Regions from separate parts of the Heyndrickxia sp. FSL W8-0423 genome, predicted to be linked through region 2. Evidence: riboswitches for the same ligand, from Rfam matches in the RefSeq annotation. Region 2 holds a riboswitch; the other holds the start of a gene.
The links. Region 2 has a riboswitch for lysine ahead of MKY81_RS03025 (amino acid permease). Riboswitches for the same ligand answer to the same signal wherever they lie in the genome.

Region 1 (9,151 bases), 3.0 Mb from region 2:
TCAAGATAAACCATGTTTTCTCCATTGATTCCAAGCTTCATATCTACACATACGTTAAATATTTCACGTGTAGCGATATCTCGAGGTACTAGGTTTCCGTAAGCAGGATATCTCTCCTCTAAGAAATACCAAGGTTTACCGTCTTTATATGTCCAAACCCGTCCACCTTCACCACGTGCAGACTCACTCATTAAGCGCAGTTTGTCATCACCAGGAATTGCTGTAGGATGGATTTGAATAAATTCACCATTAGCATAGGTTGCACCTTGTTGGTAAACAATAGATGCAGCTGAACCAGTATTAATAATTGAGTTAGTAGATTTACCAAAGATAATTCCAGGACCACCTGAAGCGACGATAACCGCATCCGCTTCAAAAGATTGAATTTCCATTGAAGTAAGATTTTGGGCAACAATTCCTCGGCAAACTCCTTCATCATCCTTAACAATACCTAGGAATTCCCATCCTTCGAACTTATTCACAAGTCCAGCTACTTCATGACGACGAACCTGTTCATCAAGTGCATATAATAATTGTTGTCCTGTCGTTGCACCTGCAAATGCTGTACGGTGATGTTGCGTTCCACCGAAACGACGGAAATCAAGTAAACCTTCTGGTGTACGGTTAAACATTACACCCATACGATCAAATAAATGAATAATTCCAGGAGCAGCATCACACATTGCTTTAACTGGCGGTTGATTTGCTAAGAAATCTCCGCCATAAACTGTATCATCAAAATGAATCCATGGTGAATCTCCTTCACCTTTCGTATTCACCGCACCATTAATTCCACCTTGTGCACATACAGAGTGAGAACGTTTTACTGGTACTAATGAAAATAAGTCCACTTGTTTTCCTGCTTCTGCTACTTTTATTGTTGACATCAAGCCGGCTAAGCCTCCACCGACTACGATGATTTTTCCTTTACTCACTCAAGACTCACTCCTTCTTTAAACATGTTTACGAACATGATTGTTTCGCTTTGTCTTATACAAAAGCGAAGATAGCACGAATACCGATAATTGATAATACAACAAATATAACTAATACAACATAAGATGTAATTTGTTGTGAACGTGGTGATTGAGTAATTCCCCAGCTAACACAGAAAGACCATAATCCATTAGAGAAATGGAATGTTGTCGCAATTAGGCCAATTATGTAAAATGCGATCATCCAAGGATTAGAGAAAACATTCTCCATTAAACTAAAATCAAGAGTTGCATTTCCTAAAGCCGCTTGAATTCTAGTTTCATAAACGTGCCACGCAAGGAAAATCAAAACAATTACACCAGAAATTCGTTGGAATAAAAACATCCAATTTCGAAAATAGCCTAATCTACTCGTATTGTTTTTTGCTGTGAATGCAATATATAGTCCATAAATTGCGTGAAACAGCAAAGGTAAATAAATTACAATGATTTCAACGAAAATGAGGAATGGAAGACTTTCCATAAAGCCTACGGCATTGTTAAATGATTCCTCTCCGCCTGTAGCAAAATGGTTCACAACTAAGTGGACAATTAAAAAGATACCAATTGGCACAACACCTAGTAATGAATGCAATCTGCGATTTAAAAACTCACGATTTCCGGCCACATTTTACCCCCCTTAATAATAAAAGCGTGTGCATAGCAAAATTATTCAAAATTAGATTTTGAATACCATGCAATTTCATAACAATTATGTGACATATCCATTTTACTCCCGCACTAGGTAAGCGTCAAGGAAACGGATACACGAATTCGACAAAAAAAGGGATGCTTTTTTGCTGTTTCAAACATGTAAATCATTGATAATACATTAAATTTCTCCAATATATAGTTTGTCTCAAATTTTCCGAAAAAATTTAAATCAAATAACTTACCAAAATTTATATTAAACTGAAATAAAATTTTGTATATAATATAACTATAGAGAAAGAGGGGAATTACGTGAAATCTTCTGCAGAATTAGAAATAAATACGGAAAATAATGAACTTTCCATTCCGGCGTTCGGTTATGAATTAATTCGCGATATATTATTACCCGAAATATTAGGGAAAGAAACTCCGGATATTCTTTATTGGTCAGGTAAGCTACTAGCTCGAAAATTCCCACTTATGTCGATAAATGAAATCATATCTTTTTTTGATGAAGCAGGTTGGGGAAACCTTCGAATTACAAAAGACGAAAAAAAAGGAATGGAATTGGAACTAACAAGTCCATTAATTAGTCGGCAAATTGAATTGAAAACAGAATCAAGTTTTAAACTTGAAGCCGGTTTTTTAGCCGAACAAATTCAATCACAGAAAAAAGTAAGAACAGAAGCATATGAAGAAATCGTTAAACGTCATAAAAAAGTTAAAATTATTGTGCAATGGGATCTAAAAGATACGGATGTTTAAGAAAAGCCTAGGATTTCCTAGGCTTTTCTTTCTTTTATTTTACCTCTAGTTCAACCTTCTCAAGCTCAAATGCGGTATGTAGAGCTTGTGTTGCTTCTATCATATATTTTTCTTCTATTACCGTAGATACTTTAATTTCTGATGTACTAACCATTTTTATTTCAATATTATTAATGGATAGAATGTCAAACATTTTAGCGGCAACTCCCGGATTTGAAATCATCCCTGAACCAATGATTGAGACTTTTGCAAGACCCGATTCATATTCAAAATTATCGAATCCTAAAGATTCTTGATTTTGCTCCAGTATCTCAATCGTATCACGTAAATCATCATTTTTTATTGAAAATGAGAGATAGGCATCTTCCCCTTCCGTTTGATTTTGGATAATAATGTCAACATTAATATTTTGTTTAGCTAATTTTGTGAATATCGTTGATAAGTATTTAAATCCATTTTTTAACCCAAAAATAGTGATTCTCGTAATTTTGTCCTCAAAAGCTACACCACGAACAATTAAACTTTTTTCCATTGTTACTTCCTCCTCAATGTTTGTTCCAGGTTCTCTTACTAAGCTCGAACAAACTTCTAACGGTATTTGGTAATTTTTAGCGAATTCGACAGCTCTGGCATGTAAAACCCCCGCTCCAAGATTTGCAAGTTCTAACATTTCATCATAGGAAATTGCGCCTAATTTTCGAGCATGAGGAATATATCGCGGATCAGAAGTATAAACACCAGTCACATCCGTATAAATTATACATTTCTCAGCTTTCAGCGCTGCGGCTAATGCGACTGCTGTTGTGTCGGATCCTCCTCTTCCTAATGTGGTAATTTCGCCATCAGTCGTGACACCTTGAAACCCCGCTACAATAACGATTTGATCATTTTGTAATTGATTCATAATTTTTTGTGGATTAATATCAATGATTCGAGCATTGCTATGTACATCTTCTGTTAAGATATTCGCCTGCCAACCTGTGAAGGATATAGACGTATGACCTAGTTCAGCGAGTGCCATCGATAATAGGGAAATAGTAATTTGTTCACCTGTTGAAAGCAGCATATCCATTTCTCTTTTACTTGGATAGGACGAAATTTCTTTTGAAAGCTTCACGAGTTGATCCGTTGTTTTTCCCATTGCCGAAACGACAACAACTACTTGATTGCCTTTCTTTTTTTCATCAATAATTCGGTTAGCTGTATTTTTTATTCTATTTACATCCCCAACTGAGGTTCCACCAAATTTAAGTACGATTCGCGCCAACAATTTTCGCCTTCTTTCAAAATTATGTTTTTACTGCTACTCGCCTATTTCGCATAAAAAAAGCAATGAGATACCTATCTCATTGCTTTAGGAGACGTAATATACAGATTACGAATAGCCTTATGCGAGATAGCTCTCCAAGATGTACCACACATCTTGACAGTCCAGCATTTCTTAAATGCTTAGACCAGCAAAAACAGGAATGAGCCTTGTTTTTGCTTCGGCAAAACTCCCTTTCAAAGCTTTTCATCGAATCTCATACTTCTCCAAGCCTCTACTCTTTAGTTTCGCACCTCTACCCTTATTTTAAAATAAAAGTTAGATTTAATTTTAAGTCATTATAACACATTAAAATTTACTTGACTATCCTTACTTTCCACAGTTTTCAAATTATTGTGCATCTAGCTTTTCTTTCAATGCTTTCGCTGATGCTTGTGGGATGCCAAGTTCTAAAAACTCTTCGATTGGTGCCTCTTTCATTTTTTTCATTGATCCAAAATGGCGAAGTAACTGTTTCTTTCTTTTCGGACCTATTCCTGCAATGTCATCTAACATCGATTGAAACGCATTTTTGCCTCTAAGCTGACGGTGGAATGTAATTGCAAATCGATGAACCTCATCTTGAATTCTTTGTAAAAGGTAGAATTCTTGACTGTTTCTTGCAAGTGGTACAATCTCCAATGGATTCCCAGACAATAGTTGCGAGGTTTTATGTTTTTCATCCTTTGCCAATCCGGCTAGCGGGATCGTTAACCCAAGTTCATTTTCTAAAATATCCCGTGCCGCTTCTATTTGACCTTTACCACCATCAATAATGATCAAATCGGGAAGCGGCAGCTCCTCACGCAATGCCCTGCCATATCTTCTTCTAACGACTTCTCTCATCGATTCATAGTCATCCGGACCTTGAACTGTTTTTATTTTATACTTTCGATACTCTTTCTTTTCCGGCTTTCCATCAACAAATACAACCATTGCAGAAACTGGATTTGTTCCTTGAATATTCGAATTATCAAAAGCCTCAATGCGATGTGGCGTATAAATACCCATTGCTTCGCCAAGATTTTCGACCGCTTTAATTGTCCGTTCTTCATCACGTTCGATTAAGGCAAATTTTTCTTTTAAAGCGACGGCTGCATTTTTTTCGGCCAGCTTTATTAATTCTCTTTTTTGTCCCCTTTTTGGTTGAATCACTTTTGTTTCTAATAATTGATTTGCTAGATCTGAATCTACTTTTTCCGGTAGTAAAACTTCTTTAGGTTTAAAGTGATTCGGCATTAAATAAAATTGTCCGAGGAAGGATAAAAATTCCTCTTCCGGTTCATCATAAAAAGGAAACAGTGAAACATCCCGTTCAATTAGCTTTCCTTGACGGATAAAAAAGACTTGAACACACATCCACCCTTTATCAACAGCAAAACCAAATACATCTCTATCTGTGAAATCATTCATGGTGATTTTTTGTTTTTCCATTGTAGTTTCAATATTGATGATTTGGTCTCTATATTCTTTTGCTCGTTCAAATTCTAAGTTTTCGGCAGCATCTTCCATCTTTTTCGTAAGCTCTTGTTTTATTTCTTTATAACCACCATTTAAAAATCGGCTAATGTCATCCACTATTTCTTTATATGTTTCTTCCTTTACTTCATTCACACACGGTGCAAGGCATTGTCCTAAGTGATAATACAAACAAACGCGATCAGGCAATGTTGAGCATTTTCTGAGAGGGTAAATTCGATCTAATAATTTCTTTGTTTCATTTGCTGCTTGAACATTCGGGTAAGGTCCAAAGTATTTGCCCCTATCACGTTTTACTTTTCTTGTCGTTATCAATTTAGGATGTCGTTCATGTGTCAGTTTAATATAAGGATAAGTTTTATCATCTTTTAACATGACATTGTATTTTGGGTCGTGCTTTTTAATTAAATTAATTTCTAAGATGAGTGCTTCAATATTAGATGAGGTAATTATATATTCAAAGTCTTCAATTTCACTAACAAGCCTTTGTGTTTTCCCATCATGTGAGCCAGTAAAATAAGATCTAACACGATTTTTTAATATTTTTGCCTTCCCAACATAGATGATTGTCCCTTGTCTGTCTTTCATTAAATAACAGCCTGGCTGATCTGGAAGGATTGCCAATTTATTTTTAATTCTTTCATTCATACTTTTTACCCCTTTTTCAATATCGATGGGTTATTTTTGGAATGTGGAATTGGTGGGGAGAAATTGTTTAAAAAATCCGAGTCAGTGTAGACTCGGATTATATTTATTAAAGATGCTTGTTCACTAATTCAACTAATGCTTCTTTTGGTTGGTAGCCGATTACTTTATCTACTTCTTGGCCATCTTTCATTAAGATGAGTGTCGGGATACTCATTACACCATATTTACTTGCAGTTTCTTGGTTTTCATCAACATCAAGTTTAACGATTTTGACTTTATCTCCCATTTCACTATCTAATTCTTCAAGTACTGGTGCAATCATTTTACATGGTCCACACCATGTAGCCCAAAAATCTGTTAGTACTAATCCTTCAGAAGTTTCTGAAGAAAAATTTTGATCAGTTGCATGTGTAATTGCCATTGAATTACAACCTCCTATGAAAACTGTATTACAAATTCTAACGCAAGTATAACATCGTTCTTTTTCATATGCTAATGATTTGTTTCTATTTTAAACTTCCCACAACTTTTTTTGTTATGCATATTCCTAAATGGATTATATTCTTATATTTTTTAACCTTAGTGAATTTAAAACAACGGAAACAGAGCTAAAAGCCATCGTTGCACTTGCAAACCATGGGGGCAATACACCCGTTATAGCAAGTGGGATACTAATAATATTATAAATAAACGCCCACACGAAATTTTGCTTAACATTCAACATTGTTTTTTTGCTAATAATAATCGCATCGGCTATTCGATTTAAATCATTGTTTAACAATGTTATGTCACCGGAATCAACGGCAATATCTGATCCATTCCCCATTGCCATCCCTATATTTGCAACTGTTAGTGCGGGTGCATCATTAATTCCATCACCCACCATGATTACACCTTGTCCTTTATTTTGATAATTTTTGATTAACTCCGCTTTCATTTGCGGAGTAACTTCAGCTTGAAAATGCTCAATTCCAGCTTTTTTCGCTACTAATTTTGCTGTGTTTTTATTATCACCAGATAGCATCGATACGGAAAGCCCCAACTTTTTTAGTCTTGCTATTGCCTTTTCAGAAGTATCCTTCATTTCATCTGCGACTGCAATCATTCCTTGAAGCTGCTCCTCCATTGAAACAAGGACAACGGTTTTCCCTTCGTCCTCCAGTCCCTTAACATCTTTTTCAATATCCTTGAATGTACTATTTCCTTGTTTTTTAAAATACGAGGGGTTCGCAATGACAATTTGTTTTCCATCTACAGTTGCTTTAACTCCATGACCCGGAATTGTTGTTGCGCTCCCAATATTCGGGATTAAATCCACCCGTTTTTCGACATCTTTAACAATCGCTTTTGCAATTGGGTGGTTCGTGTTTTTTTCTATTGCTCCAATTAATTGGAGAAATAGTTTTTCTTCTAAATTTCGCACCATTATATCTGTAACTGCTGGTTCACCTTTTGTAATTGTTCCTGTCTTATCAAGGACAACCATGTTGTTTTTTGAAAGGAGTTCAATCATTTTCCCCTCTTTAAAAAGGATACCTAATTGGGCAGCTCTTCCGCTTCCAACCATTATTGATGTTGGGGTTGCCAATCCTAATGCACAAGGACAAGAAATAATTAATACAGCTATCGCTTTCTCAATTGCATCTCCCATCTGTCCAGGATTTAAATTTACGTACCATAATAAAAAGGTTGCAATCGCAATGATGATAACGATAGGAACAAAAATTCCGGTAAATTTATCCGCAATATGTTGGATGGGTGGCTTGGAAATTTGAGCTTCTTCTACAATTCCAATAATTTTTGATAGAATTGTTTCTGATTCTTTTTTCGTTGCTTTTATTTTCAATACGCCATTTTCATTGATCGTTCCAGAATAAACATTATTACCAATACTTTTTTCAACCGGAATGCTTTCCCCTGTTAACATTGCTTCATTAACTGTTGATGTCCCTTCAACAACCTGTCCATCAATTGGAATTTTTTCACCCGGTTTAACGAGTAGTACATCACCTGGAACAATTTGATGGATAAACGTTTCCGATTCTTCCCCGTTCTCGTACTTTATTGCTGACTTTACTTGTAATTGATTCAGCTTTTTTATTGCATCCATTGTCTTTCTCTTCGTTTTAGCTTCCATTAATTTTCCTAATAAAACAAACGTAATGATTAAAACACTCGTTTCATAATGGAGCCCATTATTATTTGATGGTGTAAATGTTAAGAAGTGACTATAAAAATAAGCGGCAGTGGTACTTAAGACTACCAATACATCCATATTTGCCTGTCGATTTTTAATTGCACTCCATGCTCCTTCATAAAAAGGATAAGCAATAATAAATTGGACAGGTGTGGCGAGTGTTAGTTGAAACAAAGGATTTAGAAAAATCTCCGGAATTGGTATAAATGAAAGATTCATATGTGACAACATTGTCCAAATTAGTGGGATTGAAAGAATCGCGGAGATGATAAATTTCCACGTTAACCGAACCATTTCCTTTCTTTTTGATTCGGTAGAATGACTTGTATTTCTGGAAATAATCGGTTCAAATCCAATTTTTTTTATTTTATTTAAGATTTGAAGTTTACTTGTTTGATTAGGGTCAAACATCACTCTTCCTTTTTCGGTTGCTAAATTAACATTAACTTTTAGTACGCCGTCCATTTTCGTAACTACTTTTTCGATTCTCGTTGCGCATGCACTACAATGCATCCCTTTAATATCTATTTGCATTGATTCAACCATACATTTCACCCAACTTTAGCCCATATTTATTACTAGTTTATTTTTATAAATATGGACTAGAACCGTCGTTTAAAAAAGAAATCGATGATACATATCGTTTCCTGCTTATTCATTTCTAACTTTGCCAAACTTCTTGCGCATAGAAAACTAGATTTATGAATAAAAAACATAAGAATTCCGGCAATTTGTTGATCAAGTTGGATGTCTATCATTGGTTTAAAAAATTCAACATTTATACTTGGTGGAATACATAAATTGATCATTTGGTTCAGTAAGGGGTTAGTCTCTTGAACAGGAAGCATGATTAACAAAAGGCAAGCTGGTGTAATAAGCCACACATTAATCTTTTTATAAGAAGCTTCAAAACAAATATTTTGCTGTTTTTTTGAGAATATATATGGTGCCCACTTTAGCAAGGCAAGGATGAATAAAATCCATATGGATAGATCGTGATAAATTTTGTGAGAAGTGATAAAGGTAAAAACAACGGGAAGATGGTAAATATATAGGAAAAAGGAAAAGAGAATGATAAAAAAATAAGAATCTATTTTTATATGCTTTAGTAATGAATGGCTTACCTTTTGA
Region 2 (9,151 bases):
AACGCAGCAGAAGAAAAAGGTGAAGAAATTATCGTAGACGGCCTCCCATTTGAAAAAATGGAAGAACTAATGAAAGAATATGACATTGCTTGTCCTGAATGTGGCAGCAAGGACTTCACTGGAATTCGTCAATTTAACTTAATGTTTAAAACTTTCCAAGGCGTAACTGAAACAAGTACGAATGAAATTTTCCTTCGTCCTGAAACAGCACAAGGTATTTTCGTAAACTTTAAAAATGTTCAACGTACGATGCGTAAAAAGCTACCGTTTGGTATTGCCCAAATTGGTAAAAGCTTCCGTAATGAAATTACACCAGGTAACTTTACATTCCGAACACGTGAATTTGAACAAATGGAGCTCGAATTCTTCTGTAAACCTGGCGAAGAATTAAAGTGGTTTGATTATTGGAAAGAGTTTGCGAAGAAATGGTTGCTTTCATTAGGAATAAAAGAAGAAAATCTTCGTCTTCGTGATCACTCTGAAGATGAGCTATCACACTATAGTAATGCAACGACTGATTTTGAATATAAATTCCCATTTGGCTGGGGAGAATTATGGGGTATTGCATCTAGAACAGATTATGACTTAAAACAACATATGCAATTCTCAGGTGAGGATTTCACTTATTTAGATCAAGAGACTAATGAAAGATTTGTACCTTATTGTATTGAACCATCACTTGGAGCTGATCGGGTGACACTTGCTTATTTAATCGATTCTTACGAAGAAGAAGCATTAGAAGATGGTACATCAAGAACAGTGATGCATTTACATCCGGCTCTTGCACCATACAAAGCAGCTATCTTGCCATTATCGAAAAAGCTATCTGATGAAGCGCGCGAAATTTTTGCTGATCTTGCAAAACAATTCATGGTAGATTTCGATGAGACAGGCTCAATCGGTAAACGTTATCGTCGTCAAGATGAAATTGGTACACCGTTCTGTATCACCTATGATTTTGACTCGAAGGAAGACCATATGGTAACCGTTCGTGATCGCGATACAATGGAACAAACACGATTGCCAATTTCGGAATTAAAAAGCTTCTTAGAAGAAAAAATTCAATTTTAATAAAAAAGAAGGGCCCCAACTGATGAAATTTTGGAGCCCTCTTTTTAATTTACTTTTCAAGTTTTTTCCTATTAGGAACGGAAGGAGGTTCTTCCAACCATTTTCGTTCTACCGCTAGCTTAAATCCTTTTTTCAAATATAATAAAATTTCTCCAATTAGCTTGCTATATTCTCCTGATAAATCGGTTCGTAATGAACCGGATAATGCATGGCCAATTAAAGTAATATCAATAGCATTTAATACATTAAACAAATTCATAATTAGCTTATTTGAAAAAGGGGAAATCTTAGAATCGGTCACTTCCATGTTAACCGATACAATTCCGAGAAGATCTTCAGCCTTTAATAATTCATTAAAATAATCGATTTGTTTTAATGAGATATCCTTGCCTTTTTTAATATAGTTTTTAATTTCTTTATCCTTAACTACCTGTAATAGCCCTGTACATAGCACTATTGAAAAGTAATTTCGTTCAATATTGTAGAAAATTTCCGTTAGTTCATTTACGTTTAACGGTCTGTCTTTATACAGTAACCCGCTTATGTATGATGAAGTTTCAATATAATTTACTTCTGTCGGGTATGGAATATTCGGCGGTCTGTCATAAAGCCCTTTCGACAACAATAAAGCTGTTGAATCCCCGTACAGTTTAGAGGCCCCCTGGAGGGAATCAGTAAAGAATGCAATCATGTCTTTTCTTGATAAATTCACAAGTGCAAACGAATAAAAAATCATATCCATTCTCGCCAAATTATATAAAAAGCTTAAAGCGAAAGGATCGTAGAAAAGGGGTGGAGCGGTTAAGTCAATATCCTTATCGGTAAACCCGTTTGGAACAGGTAGTTTTTCTTGAGAAAAGATAGAGTTGAGTCTCTTTATCCGTAAATTAGTGGAATCTAATGTATTTTGAAGCATATCTTTCATCTCTTGGTCTTTTATATGATGCAGAAAATAAATAAGAAGACAGCGAGTCATTGTACTGTTCATGTAGGTAGACCAAAGGCTACCGATTTCGGCGCTAGTTAATCGTATATGTTTTTCCGCCATTAGGTCATCACTCCTTTTTCTTATATTTTGATGTCATATCTATTTTTATACTTGAAATAAGAAAGACCGTCTAAAGACGGTCTGATTTAATTAATATATTTTTCAGTACTGAAATCACACTGTTCAAGTGGAACGATTCTCGTTTTTTTAATAAATTTGTAGCTCAACCATACAACAATAAATAGTGGTAATCCAATATACGATACTAAAACACTTGTCCAATCAATTTTATCTCCTAAAAAGGCAGAATAGTTTTGACCAAGGATGACAAACGCGCAGAGAACGAAGGCGAAAATAGGACCAAATGGGAACAACTTAGCACGATAAGGTAAATCATTTAAGTCCTTTCCTTGAGCTACATATGCTTTTCGGAATCGATAATGGCTGATGGCAATGCCGAGCCATGCAATAAAACCGGACATCCCTGAAGCATTCAGTAACCAAACATAGACGACTCCATCACCGAAGAAGGAGGCTAAGAACGCTAACGTTCCAACTAAAGCTGTGACAATTAATGCATTCACAGGTACACCATTCTTATTTAATTTTGCTAAAAACTTCGGTGCTTTTCCGTCACGAGCTAAATCCCAAAGCATCCGGGTCGATGCATACATTCCTGAATTTCCGGCCGATAATACAGCTGTTAAAATAATGGCATTCATGACAGAAGCCGCAAAGGCAATTCCCGCTTTATCAAAAATAATTGTAAATGGACTCATTGCGACATCATCGGTTGCTAAGTTCTTATCTGTATACGGAATAAGTAAACCAATGACTAAAATGGCTAACACATAAAACAATAGGATACGCCAGAATACTTGACGAACGGCTTTTGGAATATTTTTTTCAGGATCGTCACTTTCTCCGGCTGCAACGCCAAGAAGCTCAGTCCCTTGGAAGGAAAATCCCGCAGCCATAAATATCCCAAGCGTAGACATAAATCCACCATGGAATGGTGCATCACCAATCGTAAAGTTTTTAAAACCAACTGGTTCGCCGCCCATAATTCCAAATATCATCAAAAATCCTGTAATAATAAATACGATGACCGTAATGACTTTAATAAGGGAAAACCAAAATTCGGCTTCTCCAAAACCTTTAACAGATAGATAATTTAATAGAAACATAATTACTAAACAAATACTGCTCCAAATAAGTGATGGTGTATGAGGAAACCAAAACTTCATGATAATCGTGACAGCAGATAATTCTGCAGCAATTGTGATCGCCCAGTTATACCAGTAGTTCCAGCCAAGAGCAAATCCAAGTGATGGATCGACAAATCTTGAAGCATACGTACTAAACGTTCCGGAAACAGGCATAAAGGCAGCCATCTCTGCAAGGCTAGTCATTAAAAAGTAAACCATAATACCAATTAATAAGTAGGATACAATAACTCCACCAGGACCAGCTGTGTGAATGGCACCGCCGCTGGCCAAAAATAGACCGGTCCCAATTGTACCGCCAAGGGAGATCATTGATAAATGTCGGGATTTTAATTTGCGTTTAAGCTGTTGTGTGCTGTTTTCTATTGATGTTTGCATGTGGTTGTTACACTCCCTTAAAAAATATTGGAAGGAGTGGGGAAAATAAAAATGCCGTCAAAAAAGGTTTGACGACATTGTAACACCCCGCATCATACCTTCCGAAGATAGCTCAACACGTTTAGTTGGAATCAATAAACGTGACAGTTCTGTTCCTATTTGGAGACAGCCCCAGCCGATAAATCCAAAAGAGAAGTATCAGCTTCGGCAGCTATTCCTTTCAAGCGGAGTCATCGAAATCTTTTGTTTCTCGTCCGTCCTACTCTTAATAGCCGCGACCTCTACCCCATCGGTTTGATGAGGATTTTTAATTATTAAGTTATACAATTTACTATTATAAAATAATTTTACGATTTTGCAATAGAGAAATTTGGTAATCGCTTATTTCTTAAATTTATACGGAAGTGTAGCAACGACAATATCTTTTCTCCATAAAAGTCTCGCGCGAATTAATAATGCTGATTGATTGTGTAAAATATTGTGCCATCTTTTTTTCGGTATAAATTGAGGAACAAGGACTGTAACCATATAATGATTTTTAATAGCTTTAGCCTGAACAGTTTCTAAAAACTTATTTAATGGATAGATGATGCTTCGATAGGATGAATATAATGTCACTAATCGAACCCCATTGTTTAGCTCTTCCCATTTTTTCTCCATTTTCTTCTCATCTTCTTTATCAAAAGCAACATAAACGGCAATTACTTGATCTGTCAACGATTTTGCATAATTAATGGATCGTTCAACAACAGTTGTGACTCCAGCGATAGGAACAATAAACACGTTTCCTTCAATATCTTGGGCAATTGGTTGGGATACACGTAATTGCTCACCAACTGCTTCATAATGACGTTTAATTTTATGAAAGATGAAGACAACAATTGGTAAGAAAATCACGACAGCCCACACATGATGAAACTTTGTTACAAAAAGAATCGTTAATACGAGAAATGAAATTAGCGCACCGACTAAATTCGTAATTAACTTAATCACCCATCCCTCAGGCTTTTGTCTTATCCATTTCAAGATCATTCCTGTTTGGGAAAGTGTAAAAGGAATGAATACACCTACCGCATATAAAGGAATTAAATGCTCTGTTTTCCCTTTAAAAGCAATAATAAGAATAATCGAAGCAATACTTAAGAAAATGATCCCGTTTGAATAACCTAAACGATCTCCTCTTATTGAGAACATGCGGGGCATGTATTTATCTCTTGCTAAACTATAAGCTAACATCGGAAATGCTGAAAATCCTGTATTCGCTGCGAGAACTAAAATTAAGGCAGTTGTCCCTTGGACGAAATAATAAAGGAAATTACGCCCAAATGTTTGTGCAGCAATTTGTGAAACGACCGTCTCGTTTCCTTTTGGAGCAATTCCAAACCAATAGGCTAAAAATGTTATCCCTGTAAAAAGAATTTCTTAGCTTTTTACTATTTTTTCTATTCAAAACAACATGGAGAAAGCAATGTTCACCATACGTCCATTTTTTGTTGCTTGAAAATTAAAGTATTTAGGATTAAAATAGCCCTAGAACTTATTGTGATTGTAATTATGAATGATTAATTACATTTAGGAGATGAAATAATGGGTAACTTAGGATTCGGAGAAATTCTGTTAATTGTTGTTGTTGCTCTGTTAATTTTCGGACCATCTAAATTGCCAAAGCTAGGAAAAGCTGCTGGTGAAACATTAAGAGAATTTAAAAAGGGTATGAGAGGAATTATGGAAGACGATCCAAGCGAAAAGAAATAATTCCGGCGATCATTTCTTCATACTCCATTCGTTAACCACAGGGAAACTACCTGTGGTTTTTTGCTTTTTTTATTTATAGTGAAATATTTCTTTTATATGAGAGGGAAATTGATTATTATAGTAGAAAAGCAGGTAATAGGGGTGTTTAAAATAAAAAAGAAGTTTTTGAATATTGGAATTGGGATGATTATCGTTCTGGTTATCATTTGGCTATTAAATCAAGTTAGTTTTGTATTTACCCCGCTAGTTATTTTTATCCAAACTTTGTTTATTCCTTTTCTCATTTCGGGGATTTTATATTATTTGGCAAGACCAGTTGTGAGGCTGTTAGAAGGATGGAAAGTTCCAAGAAAACTTGCGATTATGCTCATATTTGTTGCGCTAATTGGGATTGTTGTTACGGTAGTTGAATTAGTCGGTCCATTATTACAAGATCAATTTAAACGTTTAATAGATAATGTACCAGATATGGTAAAGGCAGCGCAGGACGCATTAAATTATTGGCAAAAAAATCAGGAATACATTCCTCAATTTGCAAAGGACATTATTGCCAGTGTAACGACTAAATTACAAACGAACGCTTTATCAACGGGTGCAGTTGTCGCAAAGGTTCTAAGTAACGTATTCGGTTTCCTTTTCTCACTCGTCATTGTTCCGTTCATTTTGTTCTATATGTTAAGTGATCGTGATAAATTCGTGCCGAATGTGACTCGCTTTTTTCCAAAGTCGAAAGAAAAGGAAATTCGTTCTGTTTTACACGATATGGATAAGGCATTGGGCGGTTATATTCAAGGACAATTAATTGTGAGCTCTGTTGTAGGGATTCTCTTATTAATTGGCTATTTAATTATTGGATTGGATTATGCGTTGATTCTTGCATTATTTGGAATGGCGACGAATGTTATCCCGTTTCTCGGTCCATTTATTGCGGCAACACCAGCAGTTATTGTCGCTTTCTTCCAAAATCCGATTATGGCGGTTTACGTTATTATAGTAATGTTTGTTGCCCAACAAATTGAAAGCAATCTCGTTTCACCGCAAGTAATGGGAAAAACGTTGAATGTCCATCCACTAACGATTATATTGCTTATTTTAGTAGGGGGAAATCTTGCAGGGGTATTAGGAATGATTTTGATTATTCCAACATACGCTGTGTTAAAAGTTGTTGTTTTACATATTTATCAATTAATTCGCTTAAGAAAAATAGAAGAATAATAAAGAAAGAGCGGTCCCACTATAAGGGAAACGCTCTTTCTTTTAGTATTAATTTAAGATAATGATTTTTACGGTTTTCCGTCCCCAAGCTTTGGCTTCTTTGCTAGAGGGTTTGAGTACATCAATTCTATGTCCAATGATGGCACTTCCCGTATCGCCCGCGATCGCAACACCATAACCTTCAACCCAAACTTTTTTGCCAAGAGGAATAACTGAAGGATCGACTGCAATTAATTTCATATTAGGATTTTCCTTAATGTTATAACCTGATGCAGTAATATTTCCTTTCGTATCTTCATGGCTATAAGCAGTTGCTGTTACGTATAGCTCTTTCCCTTTTTTGGGCTTGTCATTATTTCTTCTTTGGGGAGTAGGTGTACTCGAACTTGAACTTGAACTTGTTTGTTTAGTAATACTCACTACTCTTTTCTTAGCTGCTTCCTGCTCTTTTTTAATCGTGTTTTGAATAGTAGTTATCTGTGATTGAAGCGACTCATTATTTTTCTTAGATTGTTTTATATCTTTTTCAATTGAAGCATACTTAGATTGAAGATTTGTTATAGAATCCTGTTTTTCTTGTAAACTATTTTCTAGTTTTATCTGAGCAGAAGCTAATGCTTCCTGATCCTTTTTTAAATCCGCTTCTTTTTTGGCAATTTCTTTTTTATCTTTTTCAATTTGATCGAGATCATCTTGTTGTTGTTCCAATATTTGATTATCAGCCTTTAATAAAACGGCTACGGCGCTTACTCGATCAAGAAAGTCACCGATACTTTCAGAATTTAATAATGTATCAATAATGATATTCGTACGATCATTTTCCTGTAAAGCAACGAGTCGTTTTTTAATAACATCCTCTCTTGCCAGTACTTGATCTTCCAATTTCACTATTTCCTCTTTTTTCTTTTCAATCTCTTCATTTGTTTCCTTTATTTTACCTTCTAAACTACTTAACTCTTTTTTATTTGTAGTAATCTCTGATTGTAATGATTGCCATTGTTGCTGTAAAGTAGTCAGTTCCGTGCCTAAGGCTTCTTTTTCCTTTTCCTTTTCTTGGACGGCTTTCTTATTTTGTTGCATTTGTTTTTTAACATTATGCAAGCTTTCTTGACTTGTTTCTGCTTGGGCTTTTATTGTCATTGGAATAAAAATAACGCTCATCATAAGTATGACAATAGCTCGCCTAATTTTTTGCATAATACAACCCCTTTCTGCTGTATATATAGTTATAACATAAAAAGTAGTATAGAAGATTACAAAACTATTAAATCGTTAATCGGATCAAAATTGTCGTAAGTAAAGCTATTTAAAAATAATAGAAAAAATTTTTTACCATAAAGAAGGGATTTTAGAGAATTAAGTCGAATATTAGATTATTATGGGGATTTAGAAGATTGTATAAAATAGATGAAACTAACATAGTTTAGGGAGAAGAAGGTTCCCTATTTCTTAATTTATTGGGGGGGTTCGATTGATAACATTTCGAAATGTTAATAAGCATTATGGGTCATTTCATGTTTTAAAAGATATTAATCTTGAAGTCAATCAAGGTGAAGTAGTGGTTGTCATTGGTCCATCTGGATCAGGGAAAAGCACGATGCTACGCTGCATTAACCGACTGGAAACAATTTCAGACGGCGAGCTCATCGTAAGTGGGATTAAAGTAAATGACAAGCAAACCGATATAAATAAATTACGCCGAAATATAGGGATGGTATTTCAACATTTTAATCTATATCCTCATAAGACTGTTTTACAAAATATCACTTTAGCCCCTATAAAAGTCCTCGGCGAAGATAAGAAAAAGGCTGAAGAAACAGCTATGTATTATTTAGAAAAGGTAGGAATCCCTGATAAAGCAAATTCCTATCCTTCTCAATTATCAGGTGGTCAGCAACAAAGGGTAGCAATTGCTAGAGGATTGGCAATGAAACCACAAGTAATGTTGTTCGATGAGCCAACTTCAGCATTAGATCCGGAAATGATTGGGGAAGTGCTTGAAGTAATGAAATCCTTAGCACAAGAGGGGATGACAATGGTTGTAGTCACACATGAAATGGGATTTGCTAAAGAAGTGGCCAATCGTGTCGTTTTCATGGATGAAGGGCGAATTGTGGAGGAAGGCAAGCCTGCTGACTTTTTTGCCAATCCACAAGCTGAACGAGCTCAGCTCTTTTTAAAACGTGTGTTAAATCATTAAATATATAAGGGGGAAAAGTAAATGAAGAAAATGAAAAAGTGGTTGTTTTTGGGGGTAGTGTTTACATTAATTGCTGCATTAATGGCAGGTTGTGGAAAGTCTTCGTCAGGAGATTCGAGTAAAAGCACACTAGAAAAGATTAAAGATCGTGGGAAATTTGTTGTTGGTGTTAAATATGATACGTATTTATTTGGTTACAAAGATCCTAAAAGTGGTGATGTAACAGGATTCGATATTGATATTGCTAAGGCGCTTGCAAAGAAAATCTTTGGTGATGAAAACAAAATAGAATTAGTTGAAATTACGTCTAAAACTCGT

Region 1: another riboswitch for lysine. It lies ahead of MKY81_RS18515 (aspartate kinase); the one in region 2 lies ahead of MKY81_RS03025 (amino acid permease).

The regions. Positions count from the first base shown of each region.
Region 1 is NZ_JBBPBE010000001.1:3,607,083-3,616,233, forward strand. Features, by position in the region: gene sdhA (succinate dehydrogenase flavoprotein subunit) at 1-935, opposite strand, end outside; gene MKY81_RS18505 (succinate dehydrogenase cytochrome b558 subunit) at 991-1,602, opposite strand; gene MKY81_RS18510 (YslB family protein) at 1,938-2,390, shown strand; gene MKY81_RS18515 (aspartate kinase) at 2,425-3,657, opposite strand; lysine riboswitch at 3,780-3,963, opposite strand; gene uvrC (excinuclease ABC subunit UvrC) at 4,048-5,823, opposite strand; gene trxA (thioredoxin) at 5,930-6,244, opposite strand; gene MKY81_RS18530 (heavy metal translocating P-type ATPase) at 6,380-8,566, opposite strand; gene MKY81_RS18535 (cytochrome c oxidase assembly protein) at 8,623-9,151, opposite strand, start outside.
Region 2 is NZ_JBBPBE010000001.1:611,594-620,744, reverse strand. Features, by position in the region: gene MKY81_RS03035 (glycine--tRNA ligase) at 1-1,071, shown strand, start outside; gene MKY81_RS03030 (DUF3231 family protein) at 1,121-2,119, opposite strand; gene MKY81_RS03025 (amino acid permease) at 2,206-3,663, opposite strand; lysine riboswitch at 3,764-3,955, opposite strand; partial or broken gene MKY81_RS03020 (amino acid permease) at 4,045-5,082, opposite strand; gene MKY81_RS03015 (twin-arginine translocase TatA/TatE family subunit) at 5,251-5,418, shown strand; gene MKY81_RS03010 (AI-2E family transporter) at 5,560-6,633, shown strand; gene MKY81_RS03005 (3D domain-containing protein) at 6,682-7,830, opposite strand; gene MKY81_RS03000 (amino acid ABC transporter ATP-binding protein) at 8,105-8,833, shown strand; gene MKY81_RS02995 (transporter substrate-binding domain-containing protein) at 8,855-9,151, shown strand, end outside.